2 regions of the Agrobacterium sp. 10T429 genome follow, and region 2 is predicted to be linked to the other one. Evidence: predicted binding sites of a transcription regulator. Region 2 holds the regulator's gene; the other holds the start of a gene.
The links. The regulator HrcA, encoded in region 2, represses chaperone genes, less so after heat shock. The targets are predictions, from matches to a motif close to GTTAGCACTCNCNNNNNGNGAGTGCTAAC.
Positions count from the first base shown of each region.

Region 1: groES (co-chaperone GroES) is a predicted target of HrcA. The motif match lies at 1,964-1,992, and genes of this name have one in related genera.

Region 1 covers NZ_JBFTGV010000001.1:575,081-579,292, forward strand. The annotation lists gene groL (chaperonin GroEL) at 1-1,535, opposite strand, end outside; gene groES (co-chaperone GroES) at 1,610-1,906, opposite strand; gene AC1DCP_RS02790 (TIGR01459 family HAD-type hydrolase) at 2,276-3,124, shown strand; gene AC1DCP_RS02795 (bifunctional riboflavin kinase/FAD synthetase) at 3,168-4,148, shown strand.
Region 2 covers NZ_JBFTGV010000001.1:252,927-257,138, forward strand. The annotation lists gene hemW (radical SAM family heme chaperone HemW) at 1-489, opposite strand, end outside; gene rdgB (RdgB/HAM1 family non-canonical purine NTP pyrophosphatase) at 495-1,139, opposite strand; gene rph (ribonuclease PH) at 1,157-1,873, opposite strand; gene hrcA (heat-inducible transcriptional repressor HrcA) at 2,010-3,101, shown strand; gene grpE (nucleotide exchange factor GrpE) at 3,215-3,850, shown strand; gene ptsN (PTS IIA-like nitrogen regulatory protein PtsN) at 3,979-4,212, opposite strand, start outside.

The DNA.
Region 1 (4,212 bases), 320 kb from region 2:
GAAGCAACCGAAGCTGCGTTCTGCAGAGCCGTGCGAACAACCTTGACCGGGTCGACGATGCCGAGCTGGATCAGGTCGCCATATTCGCCGGTCTGGGCGTTGTAGCCGTAGTTGTCTTCGTTCCGGTCGAGGATCTTGCCAACAACGATGGAAGCTTCGTCACCTGCGTTTTCTGCAATCTGGCGAACCAGAGACTGCAGAGCCTTGCGGACGATGTTGATGCCGGCTTCCTGGTCGTCGTTCTCACCCTTGACGGTGATCTTCGTGGAAGAACGCAGCAGGGCAACGCCGCCGCCCGGTACGATGCCTTCCTGAACAGCAGCGCGCGTCGCGTTGAGAGCGTCGTCGATGCGGTCCTTCTTTTCCTTCACTTCAACTTCCGTCGAACCGCCAACGCGGATCACGGCAACGCCGCCAGCGAGCTTGGCAAGACGTTCCTGCAGCTTTTCGCGGTCGTAGTCGGAAGTGGTTTCTTCGATCTGCGCCTTGATCTGGGCAACACGGCCTTCGATGTCGGACTTCTGGCCAGCACCGTCAACGATCGTGGTGTTTTCCTTGGAGATCGAAACCTTCTTCGACTTGCCGAGCATGTCGAGGGTAACGCTTTCGAGCTTGATGCCGAGATCTTCGGAAATGACGGTACCACCGGTCAGGATGGCGATGTCTTCCAGCATGGCCTTGCGGCGGTCGCCGAAGCCAGGAGCCTTGACGGCAGCGATCTTGAGGCCGCCACGCAGCTTGTTGACGACGAGCGTTGCAAGGGCTTCGCCTTCTACGTCTTCAGCGATGATGACGAGCGGCTTGCCGGTCTGAACGACAGCTTCGAGAACAGGCAGCATGGCCTGGAGGTTCGAAAGCTTCTTTTCGTGCAGAAGGATGTATGCGTCTTCGAGGTCCGCAACCATCTTTTCCGGGTTGGTCACGAAGTAAGGCGACAGGTAGCCGCGGTCGAACTGCATGCCTTCGACGACTTCGAGTTCGGTTTCAGCGGTCTTGGCTTCTTCAACGGTGATGACGCCTTCGTTGCCGACGCGCTGCATTGCTTCAGCAATGTCGAGACCGATCTGACGCTCGCCGTTTGCAGAGATCGTGCCGACCTGTGCAACTTCTTCCGAAGTGTTGATCTTCTTGGCCTTGGCCTGAAGGTCCTTGACGACTTCAGCAACGGCCAGATCGATACCGCGCTTGAGGTCCATCGGGTTCATGCCGGCAGCAACTGCCTTTGCACCTTCGCGAACGATGGCCTGGGCCAGAACCGTTGCGGTGGTGGTGCCGTCACCGGCGATGTCGTTGGTCTTGGAGGCAACTTCGCGAACGAGCTGTGCGCCCATGTTCTCGAACTTGTCTTCGAGTTCGATTTCCTTGGCGACCGAAACGCCGTCCTTGGTGATGCGCGGTGCGCCGAAGGACTTGTCGATAACGACGTTACGACCCTTCGGGCCGAGGGTGACCTTCACTGCATCAGCGAGAATGTCGACGCCCTTGAGCATCTTTTCGCGCGCTGTGCGGCCGAATTTGACTTCTTTGGCTGCCATTTTCAAAACTCCTGGTTTCGAATGGCCGGACGGGGTCCGGCTTGAAATTTAAGGAAACAATGGGTGCGGCGAAATCAGCCGATGATACCCATGATGTCGGCTTCCTTCATGATCAGAAGGTCTTCGCCGTCGAGCTTGACTTCGGTGCCCGACCACTTGCCGAACAGGACGCGATCGCCAACCTTGACGTCGAGAGCGACGACCTTGCCGGCCTCATCGCGAGCGCCGGAACCGACGGCGACGATTTCGCCTTCCTGCGGCTTTTCCTTGGCGGTATCGGGAATGATGATGCCGCCCTTGGTCTTTGCTTCGGACTCAACGCGACGAACGACGACGCGATCATGAAGCGGGCGGAAATTGGTGCTTGTCATTGCCTAATCCCTCGATCAAATGACTTCAGGAACCTTTTGCAGGTTCACGTGATGGGTGTTAGCACTCCTCTTGTTGGAGTGCCAGCAAAGCCGAGATAAGGAGGCGTCCCCCCGGAGTCAAGAACGCACTGCCGGAAAAATTTCACGGCCTATGGTTACCAGCGTTCCATGACAGAAAATTTCCACGCTATGACGGACGAGGACAAATCGCTCTTTTTCAGGCAACCTTCGTTTTCGGCGTAGAGGGGTTTTATGTTCGGATGGTGGCCGGTGGTCCGGAGGCAGGCCTGGCGCCGCTTTTTTCCTTGCCATCGGCGTCGTGCTTTGCCATGTGACGCACACCCTTTTTTCGCACCCGGAAAGCATATCATGGCCCATCGCATTCTCACCCTCGGCGAAATCACTGATGGGTTCGACGTTGTTCTTTCGGATGTCTGGGGCGTGCTGCATAATGGCGTTAGCGCTTTCCCGGATGCGGCGGTTGCGCTGCACGACGCGCGCAAGGCCGGCAAGACCGTGGTGCTCATCACCAATTCGCCGCGTCCGGCCCCCGGTGTCATCGCCCAGCTTCGCGTTCTCGGCGTGCCGGATGAGGCCTATGACCGCATCATCACATCGGGCGACGTCACCCGCGGCCTGATCGCGGAAGGCCCGAGAAAAGTCTTTCTGCTCGGCCCCGAGCGGGACATGCCGCTGCTGGAAGGTCTCGATGTCGAACGGGTCGGCGAGGCGGAAGCGGAATCCGTCGTCTGCACCGGTTTCTTCGATGACGAGACGGAAACGCCGGAAGATTATACGGAAATGCTGAAAGGCTTCATCGCCCGCAAGGCACCGATGATCTGTGCCAACCCCGATCTGGTGGTAGAGCGCGGCGAGCGCATCATTCCCTGCGCCGGCGCCATGGCCGCATATTACGAACAGCTTGGCGGCGAAGTCCGTATTGCCGGCAAACCGCACGCGCCGATCTATGAAGCCTGCCTTGCGGCGGCGAAAGAAGTGCGCGGCGATTTCCCGAAGGATCGCGTGCTCGCCATTGGCGATGGCATGCCGACGGATGTAAAGGGCGCAATTGCGAGTGGCCTCAACCTTCTTTATATCAGCGGCGGCATTCACGCCGCCGAATATACGCTGAATGGCCAGACGGACGAGGCGCTTCTGAACGCCTATCTGAAGGGGCAGGGCGCGGCTCCCGGCTGGTGGATGCCCCGCCTTGCCTAGGAAACGTCTGGCGTAAGCCGGCGTAAACAATGGATCGACTGCAATGACCGTCTTTCATCGCAATGAAAAAAAGGAGCCGCTGCCTGAAGGCTTGCGCGGCGGCGTCATCGCGATCGGCAATTTCGACGGTGTGCATCGCGGCCACCGCGCCGTTCTGGACCGGGCGCTGGAACTGGCCGAGGCGCGTGGCGTTCCGGCACTGGTGCTGACCTTCGAACCGCATCCCCGTTCCGTCTTCCGCCCCGAAACGCCGGTCTTCCGCCTGACGCCTGCGCCGTTGAAGGCACGTATTCTCGAGGCCATCGGTTTCCGCTCGGTCATCGAATACCCCTTCGACCGCGAGTTTTCGCAGCGCTCGGCGGAAGAGTTCGTCAATTCCATTCTGGTCGACTGGCTGGGCGCCAGCGCCGTCGTCACCGGCTTTGATTTCCATTTCGGCAAGGGCCGCGAAGGTGGCCCGGCATTTCTGATGGCGGCCGGCAAGCGCAACGGCTTCGACGTGACGCTCGTGGATGCCTTTCGCGACGAGGGCGCGGATGTCGTCTCCTCGAGCCGTATCCGCTCGCTTCTGTGCGAAGGAGATGTGGCAGGTGCCGCCGGACAACTCGGGTATCGTTTCACGGTGGAAAGTGAAGTCATCGGCGGCCAGAAGCTGGGGCGAACGCTGGGTTACCCAACGGCCAACATGGCGCTTTCACCCGAAACGGAGCTGAAAGCCGGCATCTATGCCGTGCGGTTCCGCCGCCCCGACGGGGCGATTTACGATGGCGTTGCAAGCTTCGGTTACCGCCCGACGGTCACCGATAACGGTGCGGCCCTTCTGGAAACCTACGTCTTCGATTTTTCCGGTGATCTCTATGGTGAGGTCTGTTCGGTATCCTTCTTCGGGCACCTGCGTGACGAGCTGAAATTTGACGGCTTGGACCCGCTGGTCGCGCAGATCAGGCGGGATGAGGAAGAGGCGCGGGCGATGCTGTCAGGCGTGCGGCCGCTCAGTGAATTGGATGCGAAGATAGCATTTTGAGCGGGCAGATAATCCTGTCCCGGATTGTCGTCGCTTTTCACTTCCTTTTTGCCGGAAAACCGCA
Region 2 (4,212 bases):
TTTAAGCGCATCGGCAACATCATGCAGACGGCCAAGGAACTTCAGGTCCCGGTCGTTCAGCGCCTGGACGCCGAGCGAGACGCGATTGACGCCGGCTGCCCGGTAACCGCGAAACCGCTCCGCCTCGACGCTTGAAGGATTGGCCTCCATGGTGATCTCGATACCATCAGGCACATGCCAGAAGCGCGAAACGCCATCAAGAAGCGCGCCTACGGTCTGCGGGTCCATCAGCGAAGGTGTGCCGCCGCCCATGAAAATGCTGGTAACGACACGCGGACCGCTGAGCGCCCGCATCTTTGCCATTTCGCTGAGGAACGCCGCAGTGAACCGTTCCTGATCCACCGGGCGGTGGCGGACATGGCTGTTGAAATCGCAGTAGGGGCATTTGGCCGCACAGAAGGGCCAGTGCAGATAGATCCCGAAACCGGGATCGCCCGTATCCGGCAGAAGCGACGCGCCGGGGGCAGAAAGTTGGTGCTCCCCGGTCATCGGGTTCATGCCTCCAGACAGGTTTCGACGAATTTTTTGAACGCGCGGGCACGGTGGGAGAGCGCAAACGCATCGCCGTGCTTCCAGCCGTGTTTTTCGTCTGCGGTCATTTCACCGAATGTGGTGTCGTAACCTTCCGGTTTGAAGATCGGGTCATAGCCGAAACCGCTTGTTCCGCGCGGTGGCCACGCCACCGTGCCTTCCACCTCGCCGCGAAAATATTCGACATGCCCGTCCGGCCAGGCAAGGCACAGCACGCTGACGAAGCGGCCCGTGCGGTCTTCCGGCTTCGTTGCACCGCGTTCGGCAAGCGCATCCTCGACCTTCTGCATGGCCATGGCGAAGTCGCGCGTACCGTCAGCCGTTTCCGCCCAATTGGCAGTGTAAACGCCCGGCGCGCCATCCAGCGCATCGATCACCAGACCGGAATCGTCAGACAGAGCCGGCAGGCCGGACGCCTTCGCAGACGCAAGCGCCTTGATGGCAGCATTTTCCTCAAAGGTGGTGCCTGTCTCGTCCGGCTCCACGAAGTTCAGCTCCGCAGCCGATTTGGCTGAAAAGCCGAAAGGCCCGATCAGGTCGGCGATTTCGGCGATCTTGCCCTTGTTGTGGCTGGCGACGACGATCGTTCTGGTATCGAGCTTGCGCATGACGTTTTCCTGTCGGCTCAGGCGATTGCCTGTTTCTGAAGGGCCACCAGTTCGCTGCATCCGGCCTTTGCAAGACCGAGCAGCGTCAGGAATTCCTCTTCGGAGAAGGGGGCGCCTTCCGCGGTTCCCTGCACCTCGACGATGCCGCCGGAGCCGGTGATGACGAAATTCGCATCGGTCTCGGCGGAGGAATCCTCGAGATAATCGAGATCGATGACCGGCTGTTTTGCAAAGATGCCGCAGGAGATCGCGGCGATATGGTCCTTCAGGACCTTCTCGACCTTGATCATGTTGCGGGTTTCCATCCACTTCAGGCAATCATGTAGGGCGATCCATGCGCCGGTGATGGAAGCCGTGCGCGTGCCGCCATCGGCCTGAATGACGTCGCAGTCGATGCTGATCTGGCGCTCGCCAAGCGCCTGCAGGTCGACCACTGCACGCAGCGAGCGGCCGATGAGGCGCTGGATTTCCTGCGTGCGTCCGCCCTGCTTGCCGGCCGAGGCCTCGCGTTTCATCCGCTCATGAGTGGAACGCGGCAGCATGCCGTATTCGGCGGTGACCCAGCCCTTGCCGCTGTTGCGCAGCCACGGCGGCGTCTTTTCCTCAAGGCTTGCGGTGACGAGCACATGCGTATCACCAAATTTGACCAGACAGGAACCTTCGGCATGTTTCGAGAAATTGCGCTCGAAGGAAACCTTGCGCATCTGATCGGTTTTTCTGCCTGAAGGCCGCATATGATCCACTCTCCATGTTGGTTCCTGCCTTCTAAGGCGCGCCCCGGGGTTTTGCAAAGCCAATTTCCATTTTGCCGCAGCGGTGCAACGCATTATATTGGTACGGACAGAGTTTTGACGATAAAGAACGGATGATATGGGCTTTTCCGCACCGCTTTCAAAAGATCAGGCATCGTTGCTGGATGAACGGTCGCGGGAGATTTTCCGGCGCATCGTCGAAGGCTATCTCGACACCGGCGAACCCTTGGGGTCGCGCAGCCTGTCGCGGCTGTTGCCGATGTCGCTTTCACCGGCCTCCGTTCGCAACGTCATGAGCGACCTCGAGGAACTGGGTCTCATCTATTCGCCGCATATCAGCGCCGGTCGCCTGCCCACCCAGACGGGGCTGCGCTTCTTCGTGGACGCATTCATGCAGGTGGGCGATCTGCCCGCCGATGAGAGAGCCAGTATCGACCGCCAGATCGGTCCGGTCGCCGGCCACGAGCAATCGCTGGAAGGGTTGCTGACGGAGGCAAGCCGCATGCTTTCAGGCATGTCGCGCGGTGCGGGCCTGGTGCTGACGGCCAAGAGCGACGTCATTCTCAAGCACGTTGAATTCATCCGGCTGGAGCCCACCAAGGCGCTTGCCGTGCTGGTAGGGGACCACAATCAGGTCGAAAACCGTATCATCGAATTGCCGGTCGGCATTTCGTCATCGCAATTGACAGAGGCGGCAAATTTCATCAATGCCCATCTTTCCGGGCAGACGCTGCAGGAACTGCGGGGCCAGTTTCAGACGCAGCGTGCCGAATTGCAGTCGGAACTTGGCACGCTCGCGCAGGACCTCATCGAACGTGGTCTCGCCATATGGGCGGGCGACAATGAAGAGGGCAAGCTCGGCCGCCTCATCGTCCGCGGACGCTCCAACCTGCTGGAAGGTCTGGCCGGTGAGGAAGATATCGATCGTGTGCGCCTGCTGTTCGACGATCTGGAACGTAAGGAAAATCTCATCGAGATACTCAACCTTGCGGAAAGTGGCTCAGGCGTCAGGATTTTCATCGGCTCGGAAAACAAGCTCTTCTCGCTGTCAGGCTCGTCACTGATCGTGGCACCTTATCGGGATGAGGAAAATCGCGTTGTGGGCGCCGTCGGCGTCATCGGTCCCACGAGGCTCAATTACGCCCGTATCGTGCCTATGGTGGACTACACAGCACAAATTATGGCCCGCCTTTCCCGAAAGCAGAGATAGGACAAGCCCGCAAGGTTAGAGAATGCGGCAAGCTTTTCGCCGCAAGCCTTGATTTTTGCCCTTCAAACCTCGATATCGGGCGCAACCAACAATATTCAAATCTGGAGAACGTCATGACCGACGATACGAAAAAGCCCGGACCTGACGCGGACGTCGCCGAAGAGTTTGTCGAACCCGCATTTACAGGGGAAGAGACGGCGGAAGCTGCCGAGCCCGATCCGATCGAACTGCTCAGGGCCGAAAATGCCGATCTGCGCGACAAGTTCCTGCGTCTTGCAGCAGAAATGGACAATCTTCGTCGCCGCACCGAGCGCGAAGTCAAGGATGCGAAGGCCTATTCTCTCGCCGCTTTCGCGCGCGACATGCTTGCCGTTTCCGACAATCTTCGCCGCGCTCTTGAAGCCATTCCGGACGAACTCAAGACCAATGGCGAAGCCGGTCTCAACGGCCTGATCGAAGGTGTCGAGATGACGGAGCGCTCGATGCTCTCGACGCTGGAGCGCCACGGCGTCAAAAAGATCGATGCGGAAGGCCAGAAATTTGATCCGAATTTCCACCAGGCGATGTTCGAAATTCCGAACACAGCAGTTCCGAACAACACGGTACTGCAGGTGGTTCAGGCCGGTTTCACCATCGGTGACCGGGTGCTGCGCCCCGCCATGGTTGGCGTCTCAAAGGGTGGCCCGAAGGTGGAGACCGCCGCAGCGCCCGAGCCGGGCACCGCCTCCGTCAACGAGAAGGATGCGTGAGGCATTCCCTCATCTAAAGCGCGTCCGGATATAAAACCGGGACGCGCTTTTGTTTGAAATGCTCCAATAAAAAACGCGCCTCAAGGGCGCGTTTTTTGTCCATGGAAAGGACCGTCGGCAGCCTTTGATCAGGCAGCGGTCGCCTGCTCCTGATTGAGGAAGGCGTAAATTGCCGTGTCGGAATCGGTGGCGCGCAGCTTGGCCACCAGCTCGGGGTCGCGTAAAGCACGGGCAATTCTCGACAGCGCCTTCAGATGATCCGCGCCGGCGCCTTCGGGTGCAAGCAGCAGGAAAACCAGATCGACCGGCTGGTCATCTAGCGCCTCGAAATCAACAGGCGTTTCAAGACGTGCGAAGACGCC